3 regions of the Azospirillum palustre genome follow, and region 3 is predicted to be linked to each of the others. Evidence: predicted binding sites of a transcription regulator. Region 3 holds the regulator's gene; each other region holds the start of a gene.
What was found. The regulator LexA, encoded in region 3, represses DNA repair genes until DNA is damaged. The targets are predictions, from matches to a motif close to ATGTTCTANTTTGGTTC.
Positions count from the first base shown of each region.

Region 1: the regulator LexA is predicted to act here: its motif matches at 1,851-1,867, upstream of pheA (chorismate mutase).
Region 2: the regulator LexA is predicted to act here: its motif matches at 4,066-4,082, upstream of CRT60_RS22595 (S24 family peptidase).

Region 1 covers NZ_PDKW01000041.1:523,086-528,253, reverse strand. The annotation lists gene hisC (histidinol-phosphate transaminase) at 1-748, opposite strand, end outside; gene pheA (chorismate mutase) at 900-1,796, opposite strand; gene metX (homoserine O-acetyltransferase MetX) at 1,974-3,203, shown strand; gene metW (methionine biosynthesis protein MetW) at 3,225-3,836, shown strand; gene CRT60_RS16060 (DUF3072 domain-containing protein) at 3,913-4,167, shown strand; gene CRT60_RS16055 (PRC-barrel domain-containing protein) at 4,421-4,990, shown strand; gene CRT60_RS16050 (MFS transporter) at 4,995-5,168, opposite strand, start outside.
Region 2 covers NZ_PDKW01000043.1:41,197-46,364, forward strand. The annotation lists gene sdhA (succinate dehydrogenase flavoprotein subunit) at 1-841, shown strand, start outside; gene CRT60_RS22575 (succinate dehydrogenase iron-sulfur subunit) at 868-1,644, shown strand; gene CRT60_RS22580 (hypothetical protein) at 1,711-1,908, opposite strand; gene CRT60_RS22585 (branched-chain amino acid aminotransferase) at 2,141-2,989, shown strand; gene CRT60_RS22590 (hypothetical protein) at 2,965-3,270, opposite strand; gene CRT60_RS22595 (S24 family peptidase) at 3,356-3,988, opposite strand; gene CRT60_RS22600 (hypothetical protein) at 4,151-4,555, shown strand; gene CRT60_RS22605 (hypothetical protein) at 4,552-4,950, shown strand; gene CRT60_RS22610 (portal protein) at 4,929-5,168, shown strand, end outside.
Region 3 covers NZ_PDKW01000043.1:1,451,072-1,456,239, reverse strand. The annotation lists gene gltX (glutamate--tRNA ligase) at 1-848, opposite strand, end outside; gene CRT60_RS37620 (ComEC/Rec2 family competence protein) at 1,005-3,158, shown strand; gene lexA (transcriptional repressor LexA) at 3,232-3,957, opposite strand; gene CRT60_RS29205 (molybdopterin molybdotransferase MoeA) at 4,168-5,168, opposite strand, start outside.

The DNA of each region.
Region 1 (5,168 bases), on a different contig from region 3:
ACACGTTGAAGGGACCGCGCACCCGGTTCAGCACGTCGACGATCCCGGCCGGGCCATAGCACCAGCCGATGCGCAAGGAGCCCAGCGCGAAGATCTTCGAGAAGGTGCGGGTCATCACCACGTTGGGGAAACGCTCCACCAGCTCCTCGCCGGCGGTGTAGTCGTCCTTGTTCATGTACTCGGCATAGGCCGCGTCGATGACCAGGATGACGTCCGGCGGCAGGCCGGCATGCAGCCGCGCCACCTCCGACGCCGGCAGATAGGTGCCGGTCGGGTTGTTGGGGTTGGCGAGGAAGACCAGACGGGTGCGCGGGGTGACGCGGGCCAGCAGGTTGTCGACGCTGGCGGTCAGCCCGTCCTCGGGCGCCGTCACCGGGGTGGCGCCGACCGACTTGGCGCCGATCGGGTACATCAGGAAGCCGTACTGCGAATACAGCACCTCGTCGCCCGGCCCGGCATAGGAGCGGATCAGCAGGCTGATGATCTCGTCCGACCCGGCGCCGCAGACGATGCGGTCGGCATCCAGGTTGAAGCGCTTGGCGATGGCGCCGCGCAGTGCCGCCGAACCGCCATCCGGATAGCGGTGCAGGGTCCCGGCCGCCGCCCCATAGGCCTCCATCGCCTTCGGGCTCGGCCCCAGCGCCCCTTCGTTGGAGGCGAGGCGGATATGACCCTGATGCTCGCCGCCGACATAGGCGGCGATGTCGAGAATCCCCGGACGCGGCTGCGGGCCGTTCGGCTGGGTCATGGTCTGCTTACCTTCCGACGATGGTGGATGGGCGGTTCATGGATGGGGTGGAACAGGATGGAACAGGTCCGACGGCACTGTTCCAACGTTCCACGGAGGGCCGGCAGGATAAGGCAGGAGCCGCCCCGGCGGCTCGCCTCATTCGCGCACATCAGCCCAGAGCGAGCGGCACGGCATAGCCGCCGACGACGTTGACCCGCACCGGGATGTCGCCCGAGCGTTCCAGCAGCTTGGCGAGGCGGGGGTCGCCCTGGCCGACGAAGTCGGCGATCTCGACCAGATGGACCGACGGGCCGCCGCCGCTCATCCCGGTGGCGTGGCCGGCCGGATGCCAGGTGCAGAAGCCAACCGGCGGCAGGCCGCAGGCCTCCAGCGAATCCTTCAGACGGCCGCGGCTGAGATCGCCGCCGATCTCGATGCTCAGCAGGGTGCGGTCGTCGCCGGTCGGCTCATGCGGGACGGCGGCAATGGCGAGCGCGTCGCGGTTCTCGCCGCGGGCATTGCCGCGCCCGCCGAAGGGCAGACGCGCCACCACCTGCGGCCGGCCGGCATCGGCCGACACCAGGAAGCGCCACCAGGGATCCGAATCGTCCTCGGCCGGATAGGGCACCACGGCGACGGTCGCCGTCCCCTCCGACACGGCGCGGAGCGCTGCTGCGGGAGTGTTGACGGCGGTCATCGGCACGAAGCCGCCGAAATGGTCGCGGGCGACGTCCCAGAAGCCGCGGCGGTCCTCCGGCGCATAGACGGCGACGGCGAAGGGACCCTGCATGCGGGTGAAGGCGGTGATCATCTCGCGCCAGATGCGGACGACGACCTGGGCGGGGAAGGTGCCGGCATGGCGGGCCATCAGGCGGCGCAGGATCGTCGCCTCGCGCGCCGGGCGGAGGAAGACGGGCTGGGCGCCGGTTTCGGCCGCGCCATTGCCCTTGGCCGCCCCGATGCGTTCCACCACGGCGGCGCGGCGCATCAGCAGGTCATGGATCGCGTCGTCGATCTGGTCGATTTCGCGGCGCAAATCGTCGAGCGGGGTCCGGGCGGAAGCCATGGGTCAAAAAACCATCGAATGCAGAGCCGGTTAGTAGTAGTCCGCATGCGCCCTGAAATCAAAGAAAACATTGACACTCCGAAGGCCGGCTTCGTAGCTATACGCTCCCGTTCCGCCACAGCTCCCTGACGGTTTCCATCAAGGCGCCGTAAGGCTTCCGACAAGGCACGAAACGAGATGTCCGCGGCCCTCGACAGCTCCGCCCCCAATGCCTCCGCCCCCAACGCCCCCGCCCCCGCCTCCAGTGAACAGGTCATGCCGGGCAAGCGCGTGCGTCTGGCGGTCGACCGGCCGATGCGGCTGGACAGCGGGGTGGAGATCGGCGGCTTCCAGATCGCCTACCAGACCTACGGCACGCTGAACGCCGACAAGTCCAACGCGATCTTCATCTGCCATGCCCTGACCGGCGACCATTTCGTGGTGGAGAGGCATCCGGTCACCGGCAAGCCCGGCTGGTGGGAGATGCTGGTCGGCCCCGGCAAGCCGGTGGACACCGACCGCTATTTCGTCATCTGCTCCAACGTGCTGGGCGGCTGCCTGGGCAGCACCGGGCCGAAGGACGTCGATCCGGCCACCGGCCAGCCCTATGGCCTGTCCTTCCCGGTGGTGACCATCGGCGACATGGTGCGGGCGCAGAAGCTGCTGGTCGAACATCTCGGCATCGAAAAGCTGTTCTGCGTCATCGGCGGCTCGATGGGCGGCATGCAGGTGCTGCAATGGGCGGTCGCCTATCCCGAATCGGTGTTCGCCGCGGTGCCCATCGCCACCGCCGCCCGCCATTCGGCGCAGAACATCGCCTTCCATGAGGTCGGGCGCCAGGCGATCATGGCCGACCCGGAATGGCGCGGCGGCAACTATCTGCTGGAAGGCACCAAGCCGGAGGCCGGTCTGGCCGTCGCCCGCATGGCGGCGCACATCACCTACCTGTCCGAAACGGCCCTGCACCGCAAGTTCGGCCGCAATCTGCAGGACCGCAAGGCGATCACCTACGGCTTCGACGCCGATTTCCAGGTGGAAAGCTACCTGCGCTATCAGGGGGCGGCCTTCGTCGAGCGGTTCGACGCCAACTCCTACCTCTACATCACCCGCGCGATGGATTACTTCGACCTCGCCGCCGATGCCGGGGGCACGCTGGCCAACGCCTTCCGGCCGGGGGGCAAGACCACGCCGGTGCGCTTCTGCCTTGCCAGCTTCTCCAGCGACTGGCTGTTCCCGACCTCGGAATCGCGGGCCATCGTGCATGCGCTGAACGCCGTCGCCGGGAATGTCAGCTTCGTCGAGATCGAGACCGACAAGGGCCACGACGCCTTCCTGCTGGACGAGCCGGAGTTCCATCAGGTCATCCACGGCTTCCTGGAGGGCTGCGCCGAGCATCGCGGCCTGTCCGTCCGCCGCCGCGCGCGCTGATTTGGGACTGGACGACCGACCATGGTGGACATTCGCGACGACCTGAAGCTGATCGCCGAGATGGTGGAGCCGAACAGCCGCGTGCTGGACGTCGGCTGCGGCGACGGCGCCCTGCTGGATCATCTGGCCCATACCAAGAATGTCGACGGGCGCGGTATCGAACTCAGCATGGACGGCGTGCGCCAGTGCGTGGCGCACGGCCTGTCGGTGATCCAGGGCGATGCCGAGACCGACCTGAAGGATTATCCGGCGGAAGCCTTCGATTACGTCATCCTGGGCCAGACGCTTCAGGCGATGAAGCAGCCGCGCGACGTGCTGGAGATGCTGTGCCGCATCGGCCGGCGCGCCATCGTGTCGGTGCCGAATTTCGGCTATTGGCGCGTCCGCATGCAGCTGATGCTGACCGGCCGCATGCCGGTGACGGAAAAGCTGGGCTACCAGTGGTGGGAAACCCCCAACATCCATTTCTGCACGCTGCGCGACTTCGTCGTGCTGACGGAGGAGATGGGCATCACCATCGAACAGACGCGGATCATCAACCGCGCCGGCCGGGTGACCAGCCACGCCCATTCCGGCTTCGCCAACCTGCTGGGCGAACAGGGCGTGTTCCTGCTGCGACGGAACGGCAACTGAGGTTTTCGGGTTGGGAGCGGGAACTTTCGGCCTCCAGATTTGTTCATGATGCGTTCCCCTTCGAGAGGCACGCATCATGACGACCAAGCACACCGCCGATACCCATGACCATGCCGGCCACGAGAATCCGAAGACCGGCGACGACCATTCCAATCGCGACAAGAACCCCGACGACTGGACCACCGGCGACGAGCCGATGACCGGCGCTCAGGCTTCGTACCTGAAGACGCTGAGCGAGGAAGCCGGCGAGTCCTTCGATGACGGCCTGACCAAGGCGGACGCGTCCAAGCGCATCGACGCGCTTCAGGACAAGACAGGCCGCGGGAAGTGAGTGGGGCATAAATGCCCTCTCCCGCCCCGGGAGAGGGAGGGGACCCACGAAGTGGGGAGGGTGAGGGGCGACCCGAGAATCCCGAACCGCGTGGCTCCTTGCACTCCCCCTCACCCTTCCCAAGCTGCGCTTGGGCCCCTTCCCTCTCCCGGGACGGGAGAGGGAGCATATGCGACGCCGCTGTCGGCAACCCAAAGGCACTCTGCGCTGTTAACCAGGGCGATACCTGAATCCGAACGGAAGGGTCGCCCTCATGCTCCGCCCCCTCATGCTTGTTCCGGCCGCGGCGCTGCTGCTGACCGGCACCTCCTTCGCCCAGACCGCGCCGGGCGTCGCCACCTCGCCGCCGCTGATGACTGCGCCGCGGCCGGACGACCAGCCGGCAACCGGACAGATCGCCTCCCCGCCGGGGATCAGCGGCGAAGCGCCGTCGCAGGAGGTGCAGAATCCCGCAGCACCGGTTACGGGCGCGCAGGGCTCGTCGCCGCCGGTGGCGGCACTGCCCTCCGCCGCGCTCAATCCCGAGCAGGCGCGGGCGATGGTGGGGACGGAGTTGCGCACCCGCGACGGGCAGATGGCCGGCCGCATCCTCGACTTCACCATGGACCGGAGCGGCGACCGGGTCGACCGCATCGTGATGGCGCCGAACGAGGTGCTGGGGCTGGGCGAGAAGCTGGTGGCGCTGCCGGCCGGTACGCTCGCCAACGGTCCCGACGGGCCGATGCTGGACATCGGGCAGGCCGACCTCGACAAGGCGCCGACCTTCGCCTATGGCGACGAGCCGACGCTGACCCGGCCGGAAAGCCAGCAGCCCAAACCGTAACCGCTCAGGCGGCCGGGCGGCGGCGGAAGATGCCGGTCAGGCAGGCGAAGAGGCAAAGCCCGGCGCCCAGCCAAAGCACGACGACGCTGCCGTCCGCCTTGCCGATGGCGGTGAAGACCAGTCCGACCGTGGCGGCGCCCAGCGTCTGGCCGAGCAGCCGGCCGGTCGCCTGGATGCC
Region 2 (5,168 bases), 1.4 Mb from region 3:
GCACCTTGAGCATCTGCCGCCGGAGATCATCCACCAGCGCCTGCCCGGCATCGCCGAGACGGCCAAGATCTTCGCCAATGTGGACGTGACCAAGGAGCCGATCCCGGTCCTGCCGACCGTCCACTACAACATGGGCGGCATCCCGACCAACGTTCACTGCGAGGTTCTGTCGCCGACCGCTTCGAACCCGGACCAGGTGGTGCCCGGCCTGATGGCGATCGGCGAGGCCGCCTGCGTGTCGGTGCACGGCGCCAACCGCCTGGGCTCCAACTCGCTGCTCGATCTGGTGGTGTTCGGCCGTGCGGCCGCCATCCGCGCCGCCGAGATCGTCCAGCCGGGCAAGGCTCCGTCGGTCAAGCCGGATGCTTGCGACAAGGCGCTGGAGCGGTTCGACCGCATCCGCAACGCCAAGGGCACGATCAAGTCGGCCGACCTGCGGCTGGACATGCAGCGGACGATGCAGAACAACTGCGCCGTCTTCCGCACCGGCGAGGTCCTGGACGAGGGCGTCAAGAAGATCGACGCGGTCTATGCCAAGAAGGGCGAGATGGCGATCTCCGACCGTTCGCTGGTCTGGAACTCCGATCTGGTCGAGGCGCTGGAACTGGACAACCTGCTGGGCCAGGCGGTCGCCACCCTGCACTCCGCCCAGAACCGTCCGGAAAGCCGCGGCGCCCATGCCCGCGAGGACTATCCGAACCGCGATGACGAAGGTTGGATGAAGCACACCGTCATCTGGGTCGCGGACAATGGCGAGACGAAGATCGATTACCGCCCGGTCCACATGTACACCCTGACCGACGAGGTCGATGTCTTCCCGCCCAAGGCCCGCGTGTACTAAGGCCCGCCGGATAAAGGAAATCAGCCATGGTTGAATTCAACCTGCCAGCCAACTCCAAGGTCGGCGTCGGCAAGACCGTCAACGTCGCGAGCGGCGCCAAGCGGGCCAAGACCTTCAAGATCTACCGCTGGAACCCGGACGACGGCCAGAACCCGCGTGTCGACAGCTATGTGGTCGACCTCGACAAGTTCGGGCCGATGATCCTCGACGCGATCATCTACATCAAGAACCAGGTCGACAGCACGCTGACCTTCCGGCGCTCCTGCCGTGAGGGCATCTGCGGGTCGTGCGCGATGAACATCGACGGCACGAACACGCTGGCCTGCCTGAAGGCGATCGAGGACGTGCCGGGCGACGTCAAGATCTACCCGCTGCCGCACATGCCGGTGGTGAAGGATCTGGTCCCCGACCTGAATCACGTCTATGCCCAGCTCGCCTCGATCAAGCCGTGGCTGCAATCGCAGTCGCCGGCCCCGAGCCGCGAGCGGCTGCAGTCGCCTGAGGACCGCGCCAAGCTGGACGGCCTCTACGAGTGCATCCTGTGCTTCTGCTGCTCGACCTCCTGCCCCAGCTACTGGTGGAACGGCGACCGGTATCTCGGCCCGTCGATCCTGCTCCAGGCCTATCGCTGGATCGCCGACAGCCGCGACGAGATGACGGGCGAGCGCCTCGACAACCTTGAGGACCCGTTCCGCCTCTACCGCTGCCACACCATCATGAACTGCACCAAGGCGTGCCCGAAGGGTCTGAACCCTGCCAAGGCCATCGCCGAGATCAAGAAGCTGATGGTTGTGCGCCGCTGATCGCGGGTAAGCGTTTGCGACATGGAAAAGGCGCCCCCTCGGGGGCGCCTTTTTCGTTTCCGGTGCCTAGACGAAATCCGGGTCGGTCGGGCGCGATGGCGGAAGGTCGTTGCCGGGAACCGGGCTGTCGGTGGTGCCGGGGCCGCCGGGATCGGGCAGGTCGGGGTTGTCGGTGCCTGGCAGATCGACGCCGGGAATGTCCTCGTGCGGGCCCGGGAATGGGTTGGGCGGGGCGGCGCTGAGGCCGGGATCGGTGGTCGGCATGGGATGCTCTCACTCTGTTGGGCGGTCGCGGTTGCTCGCTCTTCCCTATCAACGGCCGAAGCCGCAATCCGCTCCATCGCACGGGACGATTGCGTCCGCACCGGTTGACCGATGGCGGCGAGGGGGTATGCTCTTCGGGCGATCACCAACGACGACGAACCACGAATGGGCGGTGCCGGCCGGCGGCGCCCAGCGTAGGAACACATTTTCTTTCTAGGGAAGGACCAAAATCATGGGCGGCATGGCAGGCCAGGCGTGGAACTGGATCCAGGGCGAGTGGGTGGAAGGCAATCCGCCGATCGTCGGACCGCTGTCCCACACGCTGTGGCTCTCTTCGACGGTCTTCGACGGCGCGCGCGCCTTCCAGGGCGTGGCCCCCGATCTGGACCTGCACTGCGCCCGTGCCATCCGGTCCGCCCAGGTGATGGGGCTGGAGCCGATGGTCACCGCCGGTGAGATCGAAGAGCTGTGCTGGGACGGCATCCACCGCTTCCCCAAGGAGGCGGAGTTGTACATCCGTCCGATGTTCTACGCCGACGACGGCTTCGTCGCCCCGGCGCCGGAGAGCACGCGCTTCGTCCTGTCGATCTACGAGGACCCGCTGCCGCAGCCGACGGGTTTCGCCGCCTGCATCTCCACCCGCCGCCGGCCGATCCCGACCATGGCCCCGACCGAGGCCAAAGCCGCCTGTCTCTATCCGAACGCCGGGCTGGCGCTGACCGAGGCGCGCAAGCGCGGCTTCCAGAACGCCATCATGCTGGACGTCATCGGCAATGTGGCCGAGTTCGCCACGTCCAACATCTTCATTGCCAAGGACGGGGTGGTGCGCACGCCGGTGCCGAACGGCTGCTTCCTGAACGGTATCACCCGCCAGCGCGTCATCGGCCTGCTGCGCAACGACGGCGTGACGGTGGAGGAATGCACCCTGACGCCGCAGGACGTTCTGGATGCCGACGAGGTCTTCTCCACCGGCAACCACGCCAAATGCGTGCCTGTGATCAAGGTGGAGGACCGCGGCCTCGCGGCTGGACCGCTGTTTCAGAAGGCGCGGGCGCTCTACTGGGAATACGCGTTCCGCTGATCGAGCAGCGCCACCGCCGCACGGCGGTGATGGGCCAGCGTGGCGGCCAGCCGGGCCAGCCACGCGTCGGTCCGGCAGGTCGCGGCGGTCAATGCGCCGCGGCGCCGGGCAGTGGCGAGGCGTGCTTCCGCCGCGAGCGTGCTGTGCAGGCGGAGCGTTGCCGCGCGTTTGACGGCGTTTGCGCGGCCTGGACCGCCGAGCAAAGCGGAGCGAAGCTCCTGCTTCGGCGGCTTGGCGTCATGGGTGCGGTGAAGGCTGTCCAGGCGGGCGGCTCGGTCCATGGAATGGACGGTAGCGCCTGTTGGGATGTGCGGTAAAGGGAAATTTTCCTAGGATCGCGCGCCGGGTGAGGAGGTGTCTACCCCCTCACTGGCTTGCCCAGATGATCCGCGCCATCCAGGCGACGTCCGACAGCGGGATGCTGCGGTCGGGGTGGGCGCGGTTGATCGACAGCAGTTCGATCTTGGTCGCCGTCTCGCGGATCAGTTGCTTGGCCATCACCTCGCCGCCCTTGGTGCGGACGACGACGCGGTCGTTGCGGCGGATTTGCGCGGCAGGCGAGACGATGATGGTGTCGCCATCGCGATAGACCGGCTCCATGCTGTCGCCGGAAATCTCCAGCGCATAGGCATGGGGATCGCCCAGGCTGGGAAACAGCAGCTCGTCCCAGCCGCTGCCCGCAGGGAAGCCGGCATCGTCGAAATAGCCGGCCGACCCGGCCTGGGCATAGCCGATCACCGGAACCCGTTGCAGCGGGGTGGTGCCGGCGCCGTCGCCGACCAGCGACACGAATTCCGACAAGGAAGCGCCGGTGGCGTCCAGCACCTTGGAGATGCTTTCCGTCGACGGCCAGCGCAGCTTGCCGTCGTTGGTGGTGCGTTTGCTCTTGTTGAAGGTGGTCGGGTCCAGTCCGGCGCGCCGCGCCAGCCCGGAGGCGGAGAGCCCGTGCTGTGCCGCGAGGCGGTCGATGGCCCGCCAGATGTCCGTATGTTTCAGCATGGGACGATAATCTCATAAAGTGGCGACAGCGTCCCTAGGAACTTTTTCATAAAACCATTGACCGCAGGCAATGGGCGGAACATAACGCAAACAGAAGGCGCGGCTGCGACACAGGTCCGGCGTCTCTCTTCCCCAAAAATCCGAAGCCGCAAGGAGACCAGCATGCTGAGTCCGGCCGCTCCCGCTTTGCCTGCAACCCGCGTTTCCCGGACCGTTCCGCTGAAGCCGGAGCCCTACAGCGTCGAGGGCGAACCCTTTGCCAACGCGGAGGAGGCGTGGTTCTGGGCGGTGCAGGCGCATGATGCCAAGACGGCCGGGGCACGGGTCATCGCCGGCTGTGGGCAGGTCGCGCGGCCCTGCGAGCCGCAGGACCTTCTTCAGGTGGTCGACCGCCTGTACCGGGCGCGCAAGCTGGTGCGCGACCACCTGCATGTGCTGGTCCATTACGGGCGCCGCCAGAGCGCGCCGGAACCGGACCGCTTCCGCGAACAGCGCGCCCATTCGCTGTGGCAGGAGGCGTTCACCGTGATCGCCCCGGCGCTGCGCAAAAAAGGCATTGCGCGATGAGCGCGCCCCCCTGGACCGCGGCCTGGATCGTCTATCGCGGCGAAGCGCCCCTGTGGTGGCTGCGGTTGCTGAAGCCGGGCTTCCGCCACTGCCTGGCCCTGCTGACCGACGGTCGGCGCTGGGTGGCGGTCGATCCGCTGGCCGGCTTCACCGACATCGCGGTGCTGGACCTGCCCGCCGACTTCGATCTGCCGGGCTGGTACCGCGCCCAGGGGCTGACGGTCGACGCCGCCCCGCTGCGCCGCCCGGCCGGCCCCGCTCCCTGGGGGCCCTTCACCTGCGTCGAGGCGGTCAAGCGCCTGATCGGCCTGCGCGCCCGCCGGGTGCTGACCCCCTGGCAACTGCACCGCCATCTGACTGGAGGAGACCGCGCATGCCCGCATCCGCAGCCGTGAAACCGCCCGCCCGGCGAAAGGGTGACCTGTCGGAACCGGAAGCCCTGCTGGAGCGCTACCGCGTCGCCCGCGAACGGCGGGGCGTGTGGGAAAGCCATTGGCAGGAATGCTACGACCATGCGCTGCCCAACGGGCGGCCCTTCCGCGGCGGCGGCACGCCGGGCGAACGCCGGGTCGACCGGCTGTTCGACGGCACCGCTCCCGATGCGGTGGAGCAG
Region 3 (5,168 bases):
GCCTGCTCGGTCGAGATGATCTCGTCGTCGCCATGCGACCAGCCGAGCCGCAGCAGATAGTTGCGCACCGCCTCCGGCAGATAGCCCATGTCGCGGTAGGCATCGACGCCCAACGCGCCATGGCGCTTGGACAGCTTGGCGCCGTCCGGCCCGTGGATGAGCGGGATATGGCCGAAGCGCGGCAGGTCCCAGCCCATCGAGTTGAAGATCTGGATCTGGCGGAAGGTGTTGGTCAGATGGTCGTCGCCGCGGATGACGTGGGTGACGCCCATGTCGTGGTCGTCCACCACCACCGCCAGCAGATAGGTCGGCGTGCCGTCGGCGCGCAGCAGGATCAGGTCGTCGAGCTGGGCGTTCTGCACCGTCACCTCGCCCTGGACGAGGTCGTTCAGGACGGTCTGGCCTTCCTGCGGCGCCTTCAGGCGGATCACCGGCGCCACGCCCGGAGGAGCATCGGACTCGGGACGGTCGCGCCAGCGGCCATCGTAGCGCATCGGCTGGCCGGCGGCCTTCTGCGCGGCGCGCATCTCCTCCAGCTCTTCCGGGCTGCAATAGCAGCGATAGGCCTTGCCGGCGGCCAGCATCTGGTGCGCGACCTCGGCATGGCGGTCCTTGCGCTCGAACTGGCTGACGGCGTCGCCGTCCCAATCCAGACCCAGCCACTTCAGCCCGTCGATGATGGCGTCCACCGCCGCGTCGGTCGAGCGTTGCCGGTCGGTGTCTTCGATCCGCAGCAGGAACTTGCCGCCGGTGTTGCGGGCGTACAGCCAGTTGAACAGGGCGGTGCGGCCACCGCCGATGTGCAGAAAGCCGGTCGGCGACGGAGCGAAGCGGGTGACGACGGTCATCGGTCTCTCAATTTCCGGTTCGGCGCTGATATGATGCGCCGGTGGTTCGACACCGTGGTTTAACACAGCCACCCGGCTTGGAGGCAATGCGATGCGCGCATGGACGGTCGTTGAGGGGCTCGCAGGCGGCATCGCTGCGCCTGGAATCCGTTACCGGTGACGGCCGCAGGCTGGCCGGGGGAGGAAACCGACGCTCCCCCGATGCCCGGCGGACGCTGGCGGCGCCTGCTGGCGCGCGGGGGCGGGCGACTCGTGGCGCTCGCGGAGGCGGAGGGCGAGCGCTGGGTGCTGTGGCTGCCCGTCGCCTTCGGGGCGGGTGTATCGCTCTATTTCGGGCTGCGGCAGGAGCCCGACTGGTGGATCGGCGCGGCGGCGGTCGGCGGCTGCATGGTGCTGGTGCTGGCGCTGCGGCGATGGTTCGCCATGGCCGGCGTGGCGATGGCGCTGCTGATGCTGGCGGCGGGGCTCCTGGTGGCGCAGGCGCACACCATCCACATGGCGGCACCGGTCCTGAGCCGCAGCATCGCCGGTGCGACCGTCACCGGCCGCGTGATGGCGGTGGAGCGGCGGCCGGGTGCGACACGGATCACCCTGCGGGACGTGACCGTCAGCAAGCTGGCGCCGGAACGGACGCCGGCCGCCTTGCGGGTCCGCCTGTCTGACCGCTTCCCGGCACCGACGCCCGGATCGGTGGTGCGGCTGCGGGCGACGCTGCTGCCGCCGCAGGCGCCGGCCGAACCCGGAGCCTTCGACTTCCAGAGGCGGGCCTGGTTCATGGGGCTGGGCGGCACGGGCTTTGCCACCGGTGCGCCGGAACTGGTCGAGGCGCCGCCGGTAACGGGGTGGAGCACGGTTGCCATCGCCTTCGAGAAGGCGCGCGGCGCGATTGCCGAGCGGGTGGCGGTTGCCATCGGCGATCCGGTGGAGGCGAGCGTCACAACGGCGCTGCTGAACGGCGAGGAGTTCGGCATCCCGGAAGCGACGATGGACGACTTCCGCAACAGCGGGCTGGCGCATCTGCTGTCGATCTCCGGCCTGCATGTCGGCATCGCCGCCGGCATCCTGTTCTATGTCGTGCGGGCATTGCTGGCGGCGGTGCCCTATATCGCCCTGCGGTGGCCGATCAAGAAGATCGCGGCGCTGTTCGGCATCCTGTCGGCGCTTGGCTATACGCTGCTGGTCGGGGCGCCCCTGCCGACGGTGCGGTCGGTGCTGATGACCGGCATGGTGATGGGAGCGATCATGCTGGACCGCCACCCGTTGAGCATGCGGCTGGTCGCCTTCGCCGGGCTGGTCACCATGGCGATGGACCCGGAGGGGATGCTGGGGCCGAGCTTCCAGATGTCCTTCGCCGCCGTGGTGGCGCTGATCGCCGCATTCGAAAAGGGCAGCGTCAGGCTGGCGGAATGGCGGCGCGATGCGGGGTGGATCGTGCGCGGGCTGCTCTATGTCGGCGGAATTCTGCTGACCAGCGTGGTGGCGACGCTGGCGACCTTGCCCTTCTCGCTCTTCCATTTCCAGCAGATCGCTTTCTATGGCGTTCTGTCGAACCTGATCGCCATTCCCATCACGTCCTTCTGGGTCATGCCGTGGAGTCTGATCGCCTACGCGCTGCTGCCCTTCGGGCTGGAGGCGCCGGCGCTGATCGCCATGAACTGGGGTGACCGGGCGGTGATCTGGACGGCGGAGTTCTTCGGCCGCCTCCCCTGGGCGTCGCTGACCGTGCCGGCGATGCCGGCGGACGGGTTCGCGCTGCTGGTGATGGGTGGGATTTGGCTGTGCCTGTGGACGCGGTGGTGGCGTTGGCTGGGGATGCTGCCGGTCCTGGCGGGACTGGCCTCGCCGATGCTGGCGGTGCGGCCGGATGTGCTGGTGGCCGGCGACGGCACGGTGATGGCGGTCAGGCTGCCGGACGGACGGCTCAGCGCGTCGGTCAAGGGCGGCGGGCGGATGACCGAAACCTGGCGGGAGCGCGATGGCGAGCGGTCGCCGGCCGATCCCTGGCCGGGTGACGGGGGATGGAGCGGGGGAGGGCGCTCGCTGGACTGCGACGCACTTGGCTGCCTGTACCGGGTGCAGGGAAAGACGGTGGCCTTGTTGCGGCTGCCGGATGCGCTGGACGAGGACTGCGGGGCGGTCGATGCGGTGGTGACGGCGGAGGTGGCGCGGCGCTGCCGGGGGGAGCTGGTGGTGGACCGCTGGATCCTGCGCCATGAAGGCGCGCATACGCTGACGGTGACCGCCGAGGGGGTGGCGGTGAAGACGGTGCGCGGGCTGAGGGGAGATCGGCCCTGGACCGGAGGGAAGTGAGAGGAGCTTGGACCTCGCCGCTCCCCTCCTCCGCAGGGGCGGAGGAGGGGAGCGGCGGCCGGGCACGAAAAGCTCAGTACTTGCGCACCAGACCGACCAGCTTGCCCTGCACGCGGACGCGGTCGGCGCCGAAGATGCGGGTTTCGTAGGCGGCGTTGGCGGGCTCCAGGGCGATGGTGTTGCCCTTGCGGCGCAGGCGCTTCAGCGTCACTTCGCCCTCGTCCACCAGAGCGACGACAATCGTGCCGTTTTCGGCCGCATCGCAGCGCTGGATGACGATGGTGTCGTGGTCGAGGATGCCGGCTTCGATCATCGAGTCGCCGGAAACCTCCAGCGCATAATGGTCGCCACCGGTCAACATCGAGGCCGGAACGTCGACGAAGGCGCTGTTGTCGCGCAGGGCCTCGATCGGCGTACCGGCGGCGATCCGGCCATAGAGCGGGAGCTGCACCGTCTCGTTCGCGGCGGCCGGGGTCGGGGCGGGGGAAGCGGCATCGCGGCCGGCGAAGGCGAAATCGCCCTTGATGACGTTGGGCTGGAACTTCGGCTTGGGAGCCGCGGTCCGGTTGCGGGAGGCGTCGAGACCCTCGGGAAGGCGCAGAACCTCCAGCGCACGGGCCCGATGGGGCAGGCGGCGGATGAACCCGCGCTCCTCCAGCCCGGTGATCAGGCGATGGATACCCGACTTGGACTTCAGGCCCAGGGCGTCCTTCATCTCGTCGAACGACGGCGAGACACCGCCCTGGCCAAGCCGTTCGTGGATGAACAGCAGCAATTCGTGCTGCTTGCGCGTGAGCATGGATGCCTCCCGGCCTCGGCCAGACTGAAGATGGAACAAAAACTAAACGTTGCTCCATGTTCTAGTTTGGTTCCTGCTGCGCGTCAAGCCCCGCATCGGCTTCTTTTAGAACTTGTGTGGAACATTTGGAACGCGGTGAAACAGTTTTCCGGGGGATGTTCACCTGTTCCAGTGCTCGTCCAAGCGCCGTTCCAGGCGCCTCGCCCAAGTCTAAATGCTGAGCGCTCCATCCGTCAAAGGAAGCACGGTCACCATCGCGCCGGCCGGCTCGGGATCGGCATGGGGCGGGCGGGGAATCAGGCAATCGGCCTGGGCGTACAGGGTGGTGATGGCGCTGTCCTGCCGGGCGAAGGGCGTCACGGTCAGGACACCGTCCGGGCCGGCGGCCAGCGTGGCGCGCAGATATTCCTCGCGCCGGTCGTTGGCCCTCAGCGGGCCGGTCAAGCGGGCGCGCAGCGGCAGGCGGTCGTCCTCCGGCGGCAGGCCCTGCAGCACGCGCAGGATCGGGCGGAGGAACAGGAGCGCGGTGACGCCGGTGGACACCGGGTTGCCGGGCAATCCCAGCAGCGGCACCGATCCGGCACGGCCGAACATCAAGGCCTTGCCCGGACGCATCGCCACCGTCTGCACCTCCAGCGCCACGCCGCGTTCGGCCAGCACATCGCGCACGAAATCGTAATCGCCATGTGCCGCCCCGCCGGTGGTGACCAGCAGGTCGCAGCCGGCGGCCCCCTTCGCCAGGGCCGCCACGCTCTCCGGCGTGTCCTTGGCGACGCCCAGATTGTGGGCGAGCCCGCCCTGGGCGGCCACCAGGGCGCAGAGGCCGAGCGCATTTGTGCTGACGATCTGGCTCGGACCCAGCGGGTCGCCGGGCAGGGCGATCTCGTCGCCGGTGGCGAGGATGGCGATACGCGGCCGGCGGTGGACCGACAGCCACGGCACGTTGCCGCCGGCGGCCAGCGCAATGTCGCGGGCGGTCAGGCGCCGGCCCTTCGGCAGAAGCTCCTGGCCGGCCGTGAAGTCGAAGCCGGCCTCGCGGACGAAGCGGCCGGCGGCGACGGCGCGGCCGATCCGCACGATGGCGTCGTCGGCGCTGCAATCCTCCTGCATCACCACGGCGTCGGCACCGTCGGGCAGGGGGGCGCCGGTGAAGATGCGCACCGCATCGCCCCGGCCGACCCTGCCGGTGAAGGCGTGGCCGGCGGCGGATT